Candidatus Puniceispirillum marinum IMCC1322: one gene and its partner. The protein of the gene in region 1 interacts with the protein of each later gene in a pairwise test. Links are inferred from orthologs where the notes say so. Each region holds a gene or a part of one and is shown on either strand. Other genes may lie near its edges. The genes, in order: secD and pheT.

Evidence for each region.
Region 2: the proteins of secD (region 1) and pheT interact in binary tests that used the Escherichia coli proteins (3 or more experiments, as listed by UniProt). The link is inferred for Candidatus Puniceispirillum marinum IMCC1322 from one-to-one orthologs.

The regions. Positions count from the first base shown.
Region 1 is NC_014010.1:427,381-437,982, reverse strand. The notes cover bases 569-3,549. They hold secD (protein translocase subunit SecD), read left to right. Parts: upstream 569-1,257; coding sequence 1,258-2,841; downstream 2,842-3,549. Other genes in these bases: secF (protein translocase subunit SecF), read left to right, coding at 2,893-3,549; yajC (preprotein translocase subunit YajC), read left to right, coding at 854-1,183; SAR116_RS02110 (ATP-binding protein), read right to left, coding at 569-715. In the rest of the region: more of SAR116_RS02110, read right to left, coding at 1-568; more of secF, read left to right, coding at 3,550-3,828; SAR116_RS02090 (Mth938-like domain-containing protein), read left to right, coding at 3,831-4,214; SAR116_RS02085 (hypothetical protein), read left to right, coding at 4,207-4,899; methylenetetrahydrofolate--tRNA-(uracil(54)-C(5))-methyltransferase (FADH(2)-oxidizing) TrmFO, read right to left, coding at 4,896-6,257; excinuclease ABC subunit UvrA, read right to left, coding at 6,276-9,161; ssb (single-stranded DNA-binding protein), read left to right, coding at 9,397-9,903; gyrA (DNA gyrase subunit A), read left to right, coding at 10,114-10,602. UniProt on the Escherichia coli protein: Part of the Sec protein translocase complex. Interacts with the SecYEG preprotein conducting channel. SecDF uses the proton motive force (PMF) to complete protein translocation after the ATP-dependent function of SecA.
Region 2 is NC_014010.1:1,338,436-1,349,156, reverse strand. What follows is about bases 1,182-4,281. They hold pheT (phenylalanine--tRNA ligase subunit beta), read left to right. Parts: upstream 1,182-1,581; coding sequence 1,582-3,981; downstream 3,982-4,281. Other genes in these bases: pheS (phenylalanine--tRNA ligase subunit alpha), read left to right, coding at 1,182-1,582. Outside these bases: rplT (50S ribosomal protein L20), read left to right, coding at 1-351; more of pheS, read left to right, coding at 497-1,181; SAR116_RS06250 (VCBS domain-containing protein), read left to right, coding at 4,359-10,721.

The DNA of each region.
Region 1 (10,602 bases):
CTTCGATCATCTCTAGATATGCATCTTGATCGATTGAATGAAATCCGATCCACAAACCAAAGCGATCAGACAGCGAAACAGATTCTTCAGTCGTTTCAGATGGGTTGATCATCGTTGAGCGTTCATTTTCCATCATTTGACGTGGCATGAGATGGCGTCGGTTTGATGTGGCGTAAAATACGATGTTCTTTGGCCGGCCTTCGATACCGCCTTCCAAAGCAGCTTTCAAAGATTTATAGCTGGTTTCCCCCGAATCAAACGCCAGATCGTCACAAAACAAGATAAATTGACGAGGTATTTGCGCAAGAAAGCTCATCAAAAAAGGCAAATCGACAATATCTTCACGGTGAATCTCAACAAGCGCACAGTCCAAACCACTTTCCATCATGCTTGCATGTACGGCTTTTACCAAAGACGATTTGCCGGTACCGCGTGCGCCCCATAACAAAGCGTTATTTGCTGGCAGACCACGTCCAAAGGCAATCGAATTGGCAAGTAAATTGTCACGTTGATGATCGATACCACGTAAAAGATCAAGCCTGACGCAATTAATGGCATGAACAGGATCAAGACGGCGCATAGCTGCATGCCATACATAAGCGTTGGCATATTCAAGATTATCGGGCTTTGGGGCAGGCGGAGACATGCGCTCAAGAGCCTCAGCAATCCGGATCACCTGTTCAATTAAAACAAATTTTGAGTCATTATCGGTCATTCGTTACCTATATCCTGTCTTGATTGATTTAAACATCCAAAAAATTAAACCACTTAGTTTAATATGGGTCATTGCAGGTTTTGGCTAGTGTCGCTATGTTCTTGCCAGATTTAATTAATATAACGGAGCATTCTTAACATGTTTATTTCACCTGCATTTGCACAAGCGTCTGGCGGCCTAGCCGAAGGTGGTTTTGGCCTGTTACCAATCATTTTTGTAATGGTGATATTTTATTTTCTGTTGATCCGCCCTCAGCAAAAACGTGCTAAGCAGCATAAAGAAATGCTTGGTGCACTTCGGCGTGGTGATAAGATCATCACATCAGGCGGATTAACCGGATCAATCGTTAAAGTCGTTGATGATAGTGAGACTGTCGAGGTGGAAATCGCCAAAGACGTAAAGGTTCATATTGTCCGCTCTATGATTGCTGATATCCAGAACAAAACCGAGCCGGTCAAAAAGAAGTAATGTTCGTTATCTGATAAATCTAATCATATAACGGAAACTTTATACTGACTGTTTTATAAAAAGGTTTGCACCGAATGTTGCAATTTGAAGGCTGGAAAAAATTACTCGTTCTTTTTGTCATTTTGTTAGGCGTCTTTTTTGCGTTGCCTAATCTGGCGCCTACGCAAAATGACAATCAGTCAGACAGTACAGTTGAGTCTGTCTTTGGTTTTCTTCCTGGCAAGCACATCAATCTGGGTCTTGACCTTCAAGGCGGATCCCATCTGTTGTTACGTGTTGATATGGATATTGTTGAACAAGAACGCTTGGACAGTATTGGTGAGACCATACGTCAGGAGTTCCGCAATGATAAGATCCGCTTTGCTGACCTGAAGGTTGATGGCAAAGCTGTACACGTCACCATTCGGGATGCTGATGATGCTGACAAAGCCGAGGCGATACTTAATGAACTTGCAACGGGCTTAAATGTTGCCAGCAACGCGTTAGTCTATGTCATTTCATTTTCCGAAACCGGACTGACGGAATTACAATCAAACACAATTGCGCAATCTATCGAAATCATCCGCCGACGGCTGGATCCCGAAGGTACAAAAGAGCCTGTCATTCAAAGACAGGGTTTGGATCGGGTTCTTGTTCAACTGCCTGGCGTTGACGACCCTGAAGCGGTAAAACGCTTGCTAGGCCGTACTGCCAAGCTGACCTTCCAGCTTGTCGATATGCGGATTACACCACAAGAAGCGGTTGAGCGCGGTCGTGTACCACCTGGCAGTATTTTATTGCCAAGTGATAGCGAAGATGGTCGCAATTTTGTGATCGAAAAACGTGTGATGGTCAGTGGTGAAATGCTGGAAAATGCAACAGCCAGCTTTGATCAGAATAATCAGCCAGCTGTCAGTTTTCAGCTTGATTCCGCGGGCGCCAAACGTTTTGGCCGTGTAACAGGTGCCAATATCGGTCGGCCTTTTGCCATTGTTTTGGATGGTAAGGTCGTATCCGCGCCAACGATACAAAGCCAGATTTTTGGCAGTGGCCAGATTACTGGTAATTTCACAGTTGCAGAAACCAACGAATTATCGCTTGTTCTGCGGGCAGGTGCCTTGCCAGCGCCTTTGATTGTGATGGAAGAACGCTCAATCGGCCCAGGCCTTGGTGCGGACTCTATTGAGGCTGGTAAAATAGCCGCTATCGTTGGGCTATGCCTTGTTATAGTCTATATGTTCCTTAGCTACGGCACATTTGGCATCCTTGCTGACATGGCGTTACTGGTGAATGTCATTTTGATTGTTGCCGCTTTGTCTGCCTTGCAGGCTACGCTGACCTTGCCCGGCATTGCTGGTATTGTTCTGACCATGGGTATGGCAGTGGACGCCAATGTGTTGATATTTGAACGAATACGGGAAGAATTAAAACGTGGTCGGTCAGTAATGGCCGCCATTGATGGGGGCTATCAGCGTGCCATCTCGACGATTGTTGATTCGAATCTGACCACATTATTTGCTGCCTCGTTCCTGTATATTTTTGGTTCAGGGCCCATTAAGGGGTTTGCTGTAACGCTTGGTATTGGCATTGCCACATCCATGTTCACCGCCGTAATGGTCACGCGCCTGTTCATTGTGCTGTGGCTTGAGCGTAAGAAACCAAACGAACTGGTGCTTTAACGTTATATCCAGTTGTTATGCCCCCCATAAAGACTATCAGGGAAATATAAAATGCGTTTAAAACTAGTACCAAGCGATACCAATTTTGATTTTCTGAAATTGCAAAAAATCACCATGGTTTTGTCAACATTTCTAGTTCTGGCATCAATTGGGATGTTTGCAACGGTTGGTCTTAATCTGGGCATTGATTTCAAAGGTGGTATCTTGCTGGAAGCACGCAATATGACCGGCCCTGCGGACATATCCAAAGTCCGTAATGACCTTGGCACTTTGAATTTGGGCGATGTCAGCTTGCAAGGTTTTGGCACTGAGACGGATGTTCTGATCCGTATTCAGCGTCAAGAAGGTGACGAAAAAGCCCAAATTGCTGCCATTAAAGCAGTAACTGACATGCTTGGTAGCGATTACGATATCCGCCGCACAGAATTTGTTGGCCCGACGGTTGGTGCCGAGTTGGCAGAAAAAGGTATTCTGGCTGTCATGTGCGCGCTGATGGCCATTCTTGTTTATATCTGGTTCCGCTTTGAATGGCAGTTTTCCATCGCGGCGATTGTGGCACTGGCACATGACGTATTGTCAACGATTGGCCTGTTTTCATTAACATCTTTTGAATTTAATCTAGCAACAGTGGCGGCGATTTTGACAATTGCCGGATATTCGATCAATGACACGGTTGTTGTATTTGACCGCGTCCGCGAAAATCTACGGCGCTACAAATCCTATGAACAGCGTGATATCTTGAACCGGTCACTAAATGAGACCTTGTCACGGACTGTTATGACGTCGGTCACAACATTGCTTGCATTGACCGCGATTGTGATTTTTGGTGGCGCTGTTTTACGAGACTTTGCGCTGGCTATGATATGGGGTGTTATCATTGGCACCTATTCGTCAGTGTTTATTGCCGTTGGTATGCTGTCACGCTTTGATCTGAAGCGTGTTGATGATGATGAAAATGGCATTGAGGTGCCGGAGTATGAGCGTTAGGCATGGTCGATATAAGCACCTTTTCTGAAAAAGGCGACTTACAGCTTATTCATGGCTATGGTGATAACGGATTTCGCATAAGCGGTTCAAGATACGCCGGAAATGTAATAGTTCTGCCACGCATGACAATGGCATGGTCACTTTCCAATTTGGAAAATTTGACATTTGACGATTTAGGCCCCTTGCTTGGCGATATACCACCACCTTTATTCATTTTGGGGGTTGGGCCAGCACCCATGCAGCTTTACCCTGAACTTGCCGCCCAGTTAAAACCGAACAATATCAACCTTGAAGTCATGTCAACTGCGGCTGCCTGCCGGACATGGAATGTGTTGATGAGTGAAGGGCGGGATGCCGCCGCAGGTTTGATCGCTGTTGATGAATGATACGCCATTTATAGACAATAAGTTCCATAAAGACGCGATAATGGCGCTTAAAATACAGGATCCAGCAATGGCGTTGGTGTTCGGATTTGAGAACACCCAGCGTCGCTCTCTTGCCGCTAATTTAATTTGCTTATCTGGTGAGCTACAAAATGCCCTTCGCATTCCCAAGGAGCCAATGCTGGCTGCCATTCGTGTTCAATGGTGGTACGACACATTGGCCGTAGCTCCCAGTAGCTATAAAGGCAATATTGCGCCTCTGGTAGTTCGTTTGCAAAAACATATACAGAATGATGATATTGAACGTGATGATATTCTGAAATTAATTGAAGCATGGCAGGCTTGTACAATGGACGAGACGGCCTCGACAACACAGGCCTGGAGTATATGCTGGCAATTGGTTGGTCATTATCTGGGTGGCCATGATACTGGCGATAGTGCGCAAAAAATTGCCCCTGTCTTGCACGCTACGCCAACAACAGATCCAGCGACAATACCATCACTGGACAATGCGTTTTTTGGTAACTTGCGAAAACAGGTGCAGGAAAGTCGTCAATGGTGGCTCTATTTTGCCGCCATCATAGGGTATCATAAGCATATGTATGGGCATGATGCTATGGATCATGATCATTTGCTGGTCTGGCGACTGCTTCGGTGGCGGTTATTTGGCTTCAAGATTGCCGACTAGCTGGCCGTCACATCTTTCCATGCGCGAATAGAATCAAGCGCACGCCCAGCATAGGCGGCCTTGCGATCACGCCCTTTTAGCCTTTTTGTTCCAGCTGGCGTTTCAATTTCCGGAAACAGACCAAAATTGACATTCATCGGTTGAAAACTATCTGCCATCGCACCGCCAGTGATATGCGACAGCAATGCGCCATGTGCCGTATCCAGCGGTGGCGCTGTCCAATCCTGACCTTTCAATTCTAGCGCGGCCATCTGCCCAGCCATCAAGCCAATAGCGGCTGACTCAACATAACCCTCAACGCCTGTGATCTGACCCGCAAAACGGATACGCGGCATCGATTTCATCCGAAGTTGTGGATCAAGCAAGCGCGGTGAATTGATGAAGGTGTTCCGGTGCAAGCCACCTAGACGGGCAAATTGCGCATCTTCAAGACCCGGAATGGTTTGGAAAATGCGCACCTGTTCTGCATGTTTCAATTTCGTTTGAAAGCCAACCATATTATACAGCGTACCAAGAGCATTATCCTGACGAAGCTGTATCACCGCATAGGGTCGTGATCCATCATGTGCATTGGTCAGCCCAACGGGCTTCATAGGGCCAAAACGAAGCGTTTCACGACCACGTGATGCCATCACTTCAATGGGCATACATCCCTCAAAATACGGGGTATTTTCTTCCCATTCCTTAAATGACATTTTTTCGCCATCAATCAGCGCATCGATAAAATCTTCATACTGCGATTTTGTCATCGGGCAGTTGATATAATCTTTGCCATCACCGCCATCGGTAGATTTGTCATATCGCGACTGGAACCAAGCCACATCCATATTGACACTATCAAAATGCGCTATTGGCGCAATCGCATCAAAAAAGGCAAGGTCTTCTTCGCCGCCCCACTTGCGAATCATCTCGGCCAGAGCTGGTGAGGTGAGGGGACCTGTAGCAATAATAACCTGTTTCCAGCTATCAGGTATGTCATTCACTTCTTCACGTTCAATTGTGATTAGGGGGTCAGCGGTTAATGCCGCTTCAACAGCTTGAGAAAAACCATCACGATCAACTGCCAAGGCACCACCAGCCGGTACTTTATGCTTGTCAGCCTCACGCAATATAACCGAATTCAAGATCCGCATTTCTTCATGCAGAACCCCAACAGCGTTTGCCGTTGCGTCATCCGAGCGAAAAGAGTTAGAGCAAACCAACTCGGCTAAACCGTGTGTATGATGTGCATCAGTCATGCGTTTTGGGCGCATTTCATGCAAAACTACCGGAATATTCTGCCTAGCAATTTGAAAGGCTGCCTCGCTTCCAGCAAGCCCACCCCCAATTACGTGAATGACTCCATCATTATCTTGCATAGATCACATCCTTGAAATTTAAGTCTTTGACGGGTCAAAAATACGGCTTAGATAATGCCCGGTATGCGATCCAGCAACTTTTGCAACATCTTCTGGTGTACCTTCGGCAACAACAAGACCGCCGCCATCTCCGCCTTCAGGACCAAGATCGATCACCCAGTCGGCAGTCTTGATAACATCCATATTATGTTCGATAACAATCACGGTATTGCCCTGATCAACAAGTTCCTGCAAGACGTCCAGTAATTTGGCAATGTCATGGAAATGAAGTCCCGTTGTAGGTTCATCAAGAATATAGATCGTGCGTCCTGTGGCACGCCGCGACAATTCTTTTGAAAGCTTTACACGCTGGGCTTCGCCGCCGGACAAGGTGGTAGCTTGCTGTCCGATCCGGACGTAGCCCAACCCCACACGTAGCATCGTTTCAAGCTTTTCCCGGATGGCCGGCACAGCTTTAAAATACTCAACACCTTCTTCAACTGTCATATCAAGAACATCAGCTATCGACTTGCTACGCCATGTAATTTCTAATGTTTCACGATTATATCTTCGGCCTTTGCAGCTATCACAAGTGACATAAACATCAGGCAGAAAATGCATTTCAATCTTGATAAGTCCATCGCCCTGACAAGCCTCACAACGGCCACCTTTAACGTTAAAAGAAAAGCGCCCAGGCGCATAACCACGCGCTTTAGCTTCTGGCAATCCTGCGAACCATTCACGGATTGGTGTAAAGGCACCAGTATATGTTGCCGGATTCGAACGTGGAGTTCGGCCAATAGGGGACTGATCAATATCAACAACCTTATCCAGATAGTCGGCACCTATGATTGTTTTATGTGGGGCAGGCATTTCACGGGCTTTGTGCAAGCGCCGTGCAAGTGATTTCCATAGCGTTTCCAGAACCAATGTTGATTTGCCACCACCAGATACACCCGTTACACAGGTCAACACCCCAAGCGGAAACCCAACACTCACATCCTGCAGGTTATTACCATTTGCGCCTTCGACACGAATGACACGGCCTTTTGTACCTTTTCGCCGTTTTTCGGGTATCGCTATCTCACGCACACCCGAGAGATACTGACCAGTTAATGACGCCTCATTTGTCATTACATCTTCGGGGGTTCCTTCGGCAACGACAAAACCACCATGCACACCCGCACCAGGCCCCATATCGACGACATAATCTGCCAACCGGATCGCATCTTCATCATGTTCAACGACCAGCACCGTATTGCCAAGGTCGCGCAAGCGTATCAAGGTTGACAGTAGCCGGTCATTATCACGCTGATGCAGACCAATCGAAGGCTCATCCAGAACATAGAGAACACCCGTCAGGCCAGATCCAATTTGTGATGCCAACCGAATACGCTGTGATTCGCCGCCAGACAATGTGCCTGAATTACGCGCCATTGACAGATAGTTCAAGCCGACATTGACCAGAAAGCCGAGGCGTTCGTTGATTTCCTTTAGAATGCGCGCTGCAATTTCAGATTGCTGACCTTCAAGCCTTGAGCCCAAATCAGAGAACCAGTCCCGCGCATCTCCAATCGACAGACGGGCAATATCTGAAATATCATATTTATCGATTTTCACAGCCAGCGATTCGGCTTTCAATCGTTTACCAGCACATGAATCACAAGCATGATTGGCTCTGAATTTCTCCAGTTCTTCACGCACCCATGACGAGTCAGTTTCGCGATATCGACGAGCCAAATTCGGCATAATACCTTCAAATGGCTTGGTTGTCCGATAAGACCGCATACCGTCATCAAATTCCATCGTCACAGGCATCTTGCCTGAACCATGCAGGATGATTGATTTGGTATCGTCATCCAAATCATAGAACGGCACATCAAGAGAAAAATTAAACTGTTTGGCAAGCGATTCTAGCGTCTGCATATAATATCTTGCGGTGCTGGATGCCCAAGGCGCCAACGCGCCACCACGAAGCGTTGTTTGCTGGTCTGGAACAACAAGTTGTTCATCAAAATGACTGCTGACACCCAATCCGTCACAGGCAGGGCATGCTCCAAAGGGATTGTTAAACGAAAATAGCCGCGGTTCGATTTCATCAATGCTGAAGCCTGACTCAGGGCAGGCAAAGCGTGCTGAAAATACTGTCCGCCCCGCATGACGACCAGCTATATCGTCATCCTGTTCATCTGATGTATTATCAAGGCTTTCGGCCGTATCGGCATAGGCAAGACCGTCAGCAAGCGCCAGTGCTGTTTCTAACGAGTCAGCCAGACGCGTGGCCAGTTCATCCAAATCACCCTTGATGATGACCCGGTCAACAACAACTTCAATGTCATGCTTGCGTTTTTTATCCAACTCAGGCGTGTCATCGATATCATACAGCGCCCCATCAATGCGGACACGGCTAAAGCCTTTACGATTAAGTTCCCCAAGTTCTTTACGATATTCACCCTTGCGGCCACGAACGATCGGAGCCAGCAAGTATAATCTGGTGCCTTGCTCCATCGCCAGCAGGATATCAACCATCTGGCTGACAGTCTGGCTTCGAATAGGCAAACCGGTAGCCGGTGAATAGGGAATACCGACACGTGCCCATAACAACCGCATATAATCATATATTTCCGTGACTGTACCAACGGTCGAACGCGGATTGCGCGACGTGGTTTTCTGTTCAATGGAAATGGCAGGTGACAGACCCTCAATCAAATCAACATCAGGCTTCTGCATCATCTCAAGAAACTGGCGCGCATAAGCGGACAGCGATTCGACATAACGACGCTGTCCCTCGGCGTATATTGTATCAAATGCTAACGAAGATTTACCGGATCCTGATAATCCTGTTAGCACAACCAGTCTGTCTCTGGGCAAATCAATATCTACATTTGCTAGGTTATGCTCCCGTGCACCACGAACAGAAATCATCCGTGGTTCATAGGTTTTATCAAGAGAAGAAATATCTTTGACCCGCTGCGATAGCGACGTATTTTTTGTATCATTTGGCATGGCGCGAATATAGCCATTTCCTGATAGATTTTGCTAGTGCTTTTGATGTGGAAAAGTCTTTTATGTAAAAAATAAATAACCCGAATTATCTTGTCAGCAGGGGGGTGGGATGCGTAATCTGCGAACGTAAAACAAATTAAGGAGAAAATCGATCATGGCTGGCAGTGTAAACAAAGTGACTTTGGTCGGCAATTTGGGACGTGACCCGGAAGTGCGCTCTACACAGGATGGTGCCAAGATCGTACAATTATCATTGGCAACGTCTGAACGCTGGAAAGACCGCAACACTGGTGAACAACGTGAACGTACCGAATGGCATCGCGTGGTCATCTTTAATGAAAATTTGGGCCGAATTGCCGAACAGTATCTGCGCAAAGGCTCTACATGCTATATTGAAGGGCAATTACAAACGCGCAAATGGACAGACAATCAAGGTGTCGAGAAATATACAACTGAAGTCGTTTTACAACGTTATCGTGGCGAGCTGACCTTGCTTGGTGGGCGTGGTGATGGCGGCGGTGGCGGTAGCTATGGCGGCGGTGATAGCGGTGCGGGATCAAGTTCAGGAACTGATGACAGTTATGGCGGCGGCACGGGCACGTCTACAAGCCCCCCTCCAATGCGTGACAGCAATGATCTTGATGACGATATTCCATTTTAAATCAGTAAGTTAAATTACATTTATAATGCGATGCTTTTGGCTTTACATCAGCATCGCTTTTTTTTGCTTTGCGCAACAATATATGGTGTTACAGTTTTGTTTCATGCTATATATATAGTTATATAAGCACGCTTTTTGTGCGCCATAAGCGAGACACATGTGACCGAGACCACTAGCCCAAAAAGTCCAACCATTTCCATCTCTGATGAAATGCGGAAATCCTATCTTGATTATGCGATGAGCGTTATCGTTTCACGTGCATTGCCTGACGTTCGTGATGGGTTGAAGCCAGTCCATAGACGTATTCTATACGCGATGATGGAAGGCAATTATGACTGGACAAAGCCCCCTCGCAAATCAGCCCGTATTGTCGGTGATGTCATGGGTAATTACCATCCACATGGTGATAGCTCTATTTATGAAGCAATGGTGCGAATGGCGCAGGACTTTTCAATGCGTCTTCCGCTTGTCGATGGTCAGGGAAATTTTGGTTCGGTTGATGGCGACCCTGCGGCAGCTATGCGCTATACTGAGTCAAGGCTTGCCCGCGCGGCTGAGAGCTTGTTGCGCGACATTGACAAGAATACCGTTGAATTCGCGCAGAATTATGACGAAACCCAGCTGGAACCTACTGTTCTGCCTGCTGAATATCCGAACCTGCTGGTCAATGGCGCTAATGGCATCGCTGTTGGTATGGCA
Region 2 (10,721 bases), 910 kb from region 1 along the record:
GCACGCGTTAAAAGAGGCACTACAACCCATGCACGTCACGGCAAAGTCATCAAGGCTGCCAAAGGCTATTATGGACGTCGTAAAAATACTTTCCGGACAGCTACGCAGGCGGTCGATAAAGCCCGTCAATACGCGTATCGTGACCGCCGTGTTCGCAAGCGGGAATTCCGCGCTTTGTGGATTCAGCGGATCAATGCGGCTGCTCGCATCCATGGCATCACCTATTCACAGATGATGGGTGGTTTGATCAAGGCTGGGATCGAAATTGACCGCAAGATGCTTGCTGATCTTGCTGTGAATGAACCAGCAGCCTTTACCGCGCTGGTGGAACGTTCACGCGCGGCAAGCTAAACACGCTTCATACCTGAATATTCAGGCCGCAGCTTTGAACGGCGCCAGATCGTTATTTGGTGGTTCAAGGCGGCGGCCTGTTCTATTTTGAACTGATTATTTATCGCCCCTCTGTGATGATACTAACCTTGCTGGAACGGATATTATGCAAAATCTGGAACCTCTATCATCGGAAATTCTGGCAGCTATAGATGCGGCTGAAACACTCGAAGCGCTGGACAATGTGCGCATTGAGGCATTGGGTAAAAAAGGCCGTGTGTCATTGATGATGCGTGATCTTGGCGGGATGGAACCCGAAGCGCGCAAACAGGCCGGACAGGATCTGAACGTCCTCAAGGACACGATCGCCCATGCGATTGAGACGCGCCAGACAATTCTGGCTGATGCGGCGCTTGCCGAAAAGCTGTCTGCCCAGCGTGTTGATGTGAGTTTGCCATCGCGTCCGCATAGTGACGCAAGCCTGCACCCGCTTTCGCGCACAATCGAAGAAGTTGTCGCCATCTTTGCCGAAATGGGTTTCACGGTTGCCGAAGGCCCCGATATCGAGTCGGATTATTATAATTTCACCGCGCTGAATATTCCCGAAGAACATCCCGCGCGTCAGGAACATGATACCTTCTATCTGCCGCCTGATGCTGATGGCAAACGCAAGGTCTTGCGGACACATACCTCGCCGGTGCAGGTGCGAACTATGGAAACCAGCGAACCACCCATCCGGATTATCGTACCGGGCCGCACCTATCGTTCGGATCATGACGCCACCCATTCGCCGATGTTCCATCAATGCGAAGGTCTGGTGATTGGGGATGGCATCCATATGGGGCATCTCAAAGGTTGTCTGATCGATTTCTGCCGCGCATTCTTTGGTGTTGATGATCTGCCGGTACGTTTCCGCCCCAGTTATTTCCCGTTCACTGAGCCATCTGCCGAAGTTGATATTGGCTGTACGCGCGATGGGGGTGGCCTGAAAATTGGCGCTGGTGATGACTGGCTGGAAATTCTTGGCTCTGGCATGGTCAATCCGCGGGTGCTGGAAAACTGTGGCTATGACCCTGACAAATATCAGGGCTTTGCCTTTGGCATGGGAATCGAACGCATTGCGATGTTGAAATATGGCATTCCCGATTTGCGGACATTTTATGACAGTGATCTGCGCTGGATGCGGCATTATGGATTTTTGCCGTTTGATGCGCCGTCGATACACGCTGGTCTGGTAGGGGGTAGTGTCTGATGAAATTTACCCGTGACTGGTTATTTGACCATCTTGATACGGATCGTAGCCTTGATGAGATTCTCGACATTCTGCCCATGCTTGGCCTTGAGGTTGAATCGGTAACTGACCGTGCGGCGGCACTGGCACCTTTTACCATTGCCGAGGTGATATCGGCAGAACAGCATCCGAATGCCGATAAATTGCGTGTTTGTATGGTCAATACCGGATCTGGCGACCCGATTCAGGTGGTGTGCGGTGCGCCCAATGCGCGCGCAGGTATGAAGGGCGTATTTGCACCGGCTGGTGCCTATGTGCCAGGTATTGATCTGACGCTCAAAGTGGGTGAAATCCGCGGCGAGGCGTCAAATGGCATGCTCTGTTCGGAACGCGAAATGCAGTTATCCGATGAACATGATGGCATTATCGATCTGCCTGCTGATGCGCCGGTTGGCGCGGCCTTTGCGCCTTATGCGGGTCTTGATGATCCGGTCATCGAGATTGCTATCACGCCAAACCGTGCCGATTGCCTTGGCGTGCGCGGTGTTGCCCGTGATCTGGCGGCGGCGGGATATGGCCGTTTGAAAGATGTTGATTTTGCGGCGCATGACGGCAGTTATGACAGTCCGGTTAACTGGGCGATCGATCCGGCGGCGAGTGCGCTTTGCCCGCGTATTACCGGACGCGGTTTTCGTGGCCTGAAAAATGGTCCCAGCCCAAGCTGGATGGCTGGTCGTCTGAACGCTGTTGGCCAGCGCCCGATCAATGCACTGGTTGATATCACCAATTATGTGATGATCGATCTTGGTCGCCCGTTACATGCCTATGATGTAGCCAAGATTAATGGTGACACTTTGACCATTCGTCCGGCCAAGGATGGCGAGACGCTGACAGCGCTTAATGAGAAAGAATACAAATTAGACAGCAGCATGGGCATCATCGCCGATAGCCACGGTGCTGATGATTTGGCAGGCATTATGGGCGGCGAACGTACCGGCGTTAGTGACGAAACAACCGAGATGTTCCTCGAATCAGCTATTTTTGATCCGATTTCGGTGGCGACCACGGCGCGCAAGCTGAATATTAATTCGGACGCCCGCTATCGCTTTGAGCGTGGGTTGGATGTGACCTCGCCTGACTGGGTACAGGGGCATGTGGCGCGGCTAGTGCTGTCAATCTGTGGCGGCGAAGCCAGTCATATGGTCAGCGCTGGTGATGGTGCCAACTGGCAACGTCAGATTTTCCTGAGCCATGACAAGGTAGAAAAGCTGACCGGCATGGATGTTCCCGTGGCCAGACAGCAGCAGATTCTGGAAATCCTCGGCTTTACTGTTGATGCCAAAGAAGGCGGCTGGACAGTCAGCCCGCCACCATGGCGCGGCGACATTGATGGTGCTGCCGATCTGGTCGAGGAAATCGGCCGCATTCATGGCTATGATAATTTGACGATGGCACATTTGCCGCGTGAACATGTGGTGGCACAACCATCATTATCGCCAGCTCAGGCACGTCTGTTCCGGGCGCGCCGTGCGCTTGCTGGCCGTGGTCTGATGGAAGCGGTGACATTTTCCTTCCTGTCCGAATCGCACGCACAGGCTTTTGGCGGTGGTGCGGATCACCTGAAACTGGTGAATCCGATCAGTGCTGATCTGTCCGATATGCGGCCGTCTATTTTGCCGAATTTGCTTGCCGCCGCCGCACGTAATCAGGATCGTGGCGAGGCTGATGTGGCCATGTTTGAGATCGGCCCCGTATTTCTGGGTGACAAGCCGGATGAACAACGGACAGCCTGTAGCGGTATCCGGCATGGGGCAAGTGCGCCGCGGGAATGGCATGGCACTATGCGCAAAATTGATGTGTTTGATGCCAAGGCCGATGCCGAAGCGGCTCTTGCGGCTCTTGGTATCCGCGCCGCAGGCATCCAGACGAGTACTGAAGCACTGGACTATTTTCATCCTGGCCGTTCCGGCAGCTTGATTCAGGGACGCACAAAACTAGCCAGCTTTGGCGAATTCCATCCGCGTATTGCCGATATGTTCGGGTTACGCGGTACTGCCGTTGGTTTTGAAATCCATGTCGATGATGTGCCGATGCCAAAATCAAAAGGGCCTGCCAAATCATTGCTGTCCATGTCGGTATTTCAGCCTGTTTCACGTGACTTTGCCTTTATCGTCAATGCCGATGTGTCGGCCGGTGATCTGCTTCGTGCGGTGAAATCGGGGGCTGGTTCTTTGCTGGCTGATATGCGTGTCTTTGACGTCTATCAGGGCGACAATATCGAAGCTGGCAAAAAATCAGTCGCTATAACGATTACGCTAAGCCCGACCAAGGCAACGCTGACCGATGAAGAGATTGAAAAAATTTCTGCATCTGTCATCGCCCTGGCGGCCAAAAATTGCGGTGCTGTATTGCGCGGTTAATTATCGTTTTAACCGTGCCACAATGTCTCTTAATGGCTTTATTCTGGGTGCCATTCCGGCACCATACGCCATAGGCATTCTGCGTCAAAAAATCATTATTTTTCATATAGTTTAGACTAGTTTAAATCCGATGATTCTATCATCGGATTTGCTGTTATGGGGTCGTCATACATATACGCATAGGCGTATGGCCAGATCAGATTGCAACGGTGTAATTAAGATTAAATACCTGTATATATTGCATTTTTCTAATTTAAAAAAAAGAAAAAATATCAATTTTTTTGCGGCCATTAACTTTTTTTTAACGAGGTGTCCCGTAACTTCAGAACTGAGGGAGTGTGTGAAACTCAAACTCGGATTGTCCAACGGAGTTATTTATGACGAATTCAGATCGCTATTCACCTGATGATTATAATACTGATCAGATTGACGAAGATATCGTCGAGCATCAGGGCACAGTAAAAGCCAAGGCCAAAAAAACCAAGGCGGGAACCAAGCCCGTAGCTGGCAAGCGTAAATCGCCTAACGCGGCTAAGCGCAAGCCAAAGGCGTCCTCGTCTGGCACTGTCGCCGCCCGCGCAAGGCGGATGGATAGCGATACGGATAGCAAGCAGGACAGACAGAAAGCCGGGGCAAACACCACGGCTAAATCTGTTAAGGCAAAGACTGCCGTAAAAAAGCCTGCCGTTAAGGTGGCAGCTAAAAAAACCGCAACCAACCGCGCCACGACAAACCGTGCCCAGACAAACCGTGCCCAGACAAACCGTGCCCAGACAAACCGTGCCCAGACAAACCGTGCCCAGACAAACCGTGTTGGTAAAACCGCTTTGTCGAAGGAAACAGTGATGAAGGCGCTGGCGCAACAGGAACTGGTCGCAAATAGCTCCGCACGGCGTGAAGCGCTTAAAGGCATGTCATCAAAAGGCGCGCCGTTGAAAAAAGATGCCGCGAAAAAAGGTGCTGAAGCGGCGGGTACCGGCATTGTCTGGACATTGCTGGGTATTGGCCTTGCCGCCTGTGCGGGTGGCACGTCCTATGTCGATAGGCCGGTAACTAAGGAAGTGCCGGGTGATCCTGTGGGCGATCCTACGAACTTGCCTGGTACAAAAGGTGCTAGTGGCTCAGCGGACCCCGCAGAGCTAGCTGAAGTCAAGAGCACGCTTACCGAAACGCAAAAAGCGCTTGCAAATGTGCTTGGCAATACGGGTCAGGTATCAAAGGGTCTGCCGCGTGGAGCAAAAATCTATTTGTTGGATAAGGATGGAAACCGTGTGCCTTTGCTTGATAGCGATGGCAACCAGATTGTCACCGATGTGAATGGTCAGTTTAATATTTCCAACCTGACTCCGGCACAGCGTGTGCAACTTGCGACCTATGGCTATGAGGCTGATTTGACAGGCTCAGTTGATGCGATGACAGGCGAGATTTATACGGGTGGCTCCGTACGTTCTATACCAGGTCAGTCAGCTACATTTTCTTCGCCTCTGACAACATTATTGGATAGCGTGAATTCTAGCGCTCGACAGGATGTTCTTGATCTTCTGTTTCCGGATTCGGGTGTCACAATCAATGATATCCTGACGCATTTGAATTATCGGTTAGTGCCAGAAGCTATGATGGATGGTTTTGACGCAAAATCAAATATCATTGAAAAAATAGCAATTCGCGTTATGGCGACTTTGGAACGGTTTGTCAGCGAAGATTCGACACCTAACAGATCATCGGCTGAAAAGGCCAGCGAGGCTATTAAAAAGCTTGTAAATGAGATCAATAAGGTCATCGATAACAACAAGAATGATAATAATCCAAAGCAGACGCTGGATGATGTTGTCGGTTTGAAATCCGAATCCGAAGTTCAACATCAGATAGAGCAGGCAGAAAATTATGGTGGTGGTCGCCCATCGGCCGCGCCAAATAATAACCTATCCACGAATGAAGACACGTCGCGGGAAATTTCGCTATCTGATTTGGGTTTTTCTGATTCGGAATTGAACGAGGAATTTGGCGCGATCACTTTTACCACGCTGAATGGCACTCTGACATTCAACGTGGTAGATGGCATAGCTTCATTTACATATAATAACAACACCATAAACGCAGGGCAAGAAAATGTAGCGGTCGTAGCAGGTCAGAAAATTAACATCGCCTGGATAAAGGGTGGTGTCTTCACCTACACCCCTAGCAACAACCAAAGCGGTGATGCGCAACTGACCTACCGGGTTGAGGCCAAGGAAAAAGGCCAAGCCTATAATTCTGATAGTCCTGTTGATGAAGACCCGAACAATGCCGGTACAAATTTGCAATCCGCACCAGTGACGATGACCATTACGGTCAATCCGGTGAATGACACCCCGACAGATACCGCATTATCAGGTGTTGCTGTGCTAAGGGCTATTCAGGGTGTGATCACCGCAAAAGATACATTGGACGACGCGCTGGCAGATGGTGCCTTTGCTACGGCACAGGCGGCCTTGCAAAAGGCGCTGGATGCGCTGATCGATCTGAATATTGGCGGTCGTCCGGTTAGTGAGGTCAGCCAGGGTCAGGGTGACAAGAATAAAATCGCCGAATTCATCAACGCGACAAAGGCGCTGATCGTAGCGGGCACCACCGCAGGTGATGAGGCCGCGGATAAAGCCGCTTATGACGTCTTCCGAGCGGCAGCAACCGCGCGTACAGATGATGATGCGGCCATAACAAACGATGGTGCCTTTACCACTCTTGCCACTGAGACGAGGGCGCTTAAAGTCGCCGAGGTATATCGTGTTGCTGACGGTGTTGTCCATCTGGGCGGTAATCCGGGCGGTAATTTGACATCAACGGATGTAGAGGATGCAGGTCTTGAACGTTTGTCTGCACTTAATGCGGCCAAAAAAGCGATTGATGCTTTGCCGGCAAATCTAGCTGATTCAAATGCCGCCCTGACCGCATTTGAAGCATTTCATAACGCGCTGTCTGCGGTAAAAGCGGCGACAAATCTTGGCTATATGGATGATCTGGTGGCCAAGGCCGATGCCGTGCTGGCCGCACTAGATACAGCCTATGATGCAACTGGTCTGGCCGATGAACGGGCAGATGTTGTCGCCAAATTGACCGACGCCAAAACGTTCTTTTCTACCCCGGCAACGGCCAATCCGGCCATTATGAAGCTGGTTGTTGATGTTGATGATGCCTTTGCCATGCTGAAAAGTGCCGATGCCACAAATATTGTCGCGCGGCTAAAGGCGTTTGCTGATGCGCTGGGCAAACTTGATGCGGGTGATGGAAATGCCGCGCAATCGGCGGCTGTTATTGCGGCGGCAACAACCATGCTTCAGGAATTATTTGATCCGGCGCATACAAATACGGCGCGGGGGGGTTACAATGATGCGTTGGAAACGCTGATTAATGCGCAAACGGATGTTAATGAGGCAATACCGCCTTTCACCATTGGTGGTACCCCCGATGGCGCACTGTTTAGGGCGGTACTGGTCAAGATAGGTAACGGTGCCGACAATGATGCCGCTACATTGCTTGACAATGTCTATCAATGGCAACTGGTTCTGACGGGGGATGCTAAACCTGTTGGCGCAACCTATAAAATCATTGTCACCTACAATGATGCCGATGGCGGCTCATATCCGGAAACCTACGTTCTGGTGCAGGACGTATCGCAAACCGGCCTGTATTTAACGCCCACTAGCGGTAATACGCGCGAATATTCCGGCCAGCATGATGTGCTGAATCCGAATGCGGGCGGCCCGACACTGGCTGAAGGGCAGGATCGCGGTGCTAACCGACAGGCGGATAACATCGCCGCTGGTCAACCCAATGACGTGAATAGCGATACTTTCTCCTTTACAGGCGGTCTGCCTGTTGGTGGTGATCTGCAGGTCAATGGCACGTTTATTGAGGTACCGCGGGCGGAGAACGCGCCCGTTGATGCAACGCCAGTGACCATAGTCTTTGCGGAAAAGGATGATGCAGGTTCAGCCGCTATTATCGACGTAAATGGCCGGGAAATTACGATCACGCTATGGGTTGGTGCAACTGCTCTTGAGGTGAAAACAGCACTTGATAAACTCTTTGGGGCTAATGATGAGCCTGTTCCAGCTTCGGATGGATCTGATGATCAAGGAGCGGCCAAACTAGCCGCCGAAACCATAAATGCCCAGCGAGCTGCGTTAAAAGCCATCTTATCGTTGGATGGTGGCATTACATTTACAGTTGACCAAAATGGAACCGCAGGCATTGAAAGTGCCGATAGTGATAATATTACCATTACCTTGGCAGGTACAAATGTTGCTGCCAATGATGTTACTGCCATTGAAGCGGCAAAAACCAATCTGGACGCTTTGCTTAAAGCGCGCAACCCTGACAAAGCCACCGAAACCATCACCATCGGCGCGGGTGAAATCACGCTGGCTGATGGTACCAAAATGTCTTTTGCCGAAACCGTGGTGACAATCGCCACGGATGATAACGGCGATGGTACGATAGAGGCCGGTGAACGCCCTGCCATGACCATCTATGTCATTCAGGACGGCACGCGTGATGATGGCACCGGCACACAGGTACCTAACTGGGTTGTCAAGGCCATCGCCACAGCCAATATCGGCAACGTTCAAGGCACCCATTATGTCATTGGCACCGTTGCCGCCGATGGCACCTACAGCCCGAACATGGCCGCGCCAACCACCAGCTGGACAGTGCATGAGGACGGTTTGGAACCTGAGGATTTCAACACCACTCCGACGGACTCTAATGAGGTGGATGATACGCTTGCGATCTCCTATGAATATGCGCTGGCGCCGAAAAGCGACAGCAACAATAATGATGAATTTCACCTTTTGGAACGGGGCGGCCAGCACGGTATTGGCGAGAGCGTATCTGCAAAGCAGACGCTGACGCATGTTGGCCGGACAACACCTGATTATGAAGGTGCTGACCCGACGCGTACGGTCGAATTGACCCGTACGACGATCGAAACCCGCCTGCATGAAGCGAATTTCAATGGCTTTAAAGATGTTCAGGTCGATGGTGTCGACAATTCCGGCGATGATGACGCCACAAATGACGCCACCTTCAGCTATGCGGCTACTGACGGCGGTGATGCCAAAAATCTGATCACCGTTTCGGTGACACCTGCCGCCGCACCTGATCCGGTTACGTTTGTTTTTGCGCATACTGGTGATAATGGCACAGATCCAGTGGTTTCGATAAATGGCCGTGAAATCACTGTCACATTTGCGGCTGATGCCTCGGTTGCCGATGTATTTACCTATTTGAATGGAGCATTCAAGGAAAACACGGATGTTGTTGCACTGGTCGATATTGCCAAGTTGAGTTTTGTCTCGGAAATTGATGCTGACATCAATAATGCCAACGCCGTGGCCGCAACCGATGCAGACGGCAATGTTGTTATAACTATTACATCTCCGGGCGATACACTTCCCAACCTTAAAACAGCGTTGGACAAGGCGGCCATAGACGAAGAATTTACCAAATTGACGTTGCAGCAACCAACCCTTGCAGAGCAAGTTTATAATATTGATGCGGGTGTGATCTATCTGCCTGCGATCACCAAGGATGGGACGGTTGTGTCCACTGACGTGCGCATTACCTTTGCGGCGAAAACCTTCACCAATTTCACCTTCACTGACGATGACGTCACGCCTGAGAATATGGCAACGTTGGCCGCCGCCAGAACCGTTGCAGAATTTGGCTCCAAACTTACTGCAATTAGAGGTGCAGGACAAACCTACACCGATCTTGTACAAGGGACAAAAGACCTTCTTGACGCCCTTGAAACAGCCTGGATTGCATTCGGAACCAGGGGTGAAAACCGAGCCGACCTGCAAACGGCCATTGACAATCTCAAAGCGGTAGATACGGATGACGAAGTAACTACACCAGCAGAAGCTGCACGCGCTTTTGCGGGGGTTCCGGCATTAATCGCCGCTGTCGAAACTGTGCTTGGCACTGTAGCCGATATGGGCACGGTCGCTGACGAGCGTGTGGCACTTACCATCTATGTCTCGCAGGATGAAGACGGTACATGGTCTGCCAAGGCCACCCCGGATATTGGCGATCTGGCGGGGACGACATATTATGTCATCGGCACCGTTGCCGCCGATGGCACCGTGACGATGAATGGTGCAGGTACTGCCGCAGATGTTGACGGGCAGGTTCTAACCTATACTGTCACCACCCCGATGCCGGGTACCATCAAACATGTTATCAATACCCGCAATGTCGATGACAATGATGCCGTATTCCAGGCCGAAAACGGGTTCCGCACGCCGAATGAACAAGACGCCGCTGATGCCCGCAAAAATGTCGGCGCGGCAGATGCCTTTACTGGTCGGCATCTCGTGCAAAAGGACGGTGACGCGACGAATAAGGGCGCCGGAAACACGGACAGCTTTGCTTATGATGCCAGTCTGTTTGATTCAACACAGACACCTGCGGTTACGGGCACGGTAGCTGGTGATGATCTCACGCTTGTTATTGAGATTGGCGGAGGCAAACTCTATTCCGGTGATGGCAAAACCGAAAATACAATCGCTGATACTGATGTGACGCTGAATCACGCTACTTTGGATGCGCTGGCGGTTGGGGATCATAAATTTAAGCTGGTAGCTGATAGGAGCGACGATACGGTAAAAAGCATTGCTGACACTGCGGTTTTGACCGCTGACCAGTTTGTTTTGGCTACCTTCACGATTACGCGCAGTGACAATGGCACCGATCAGGATCTG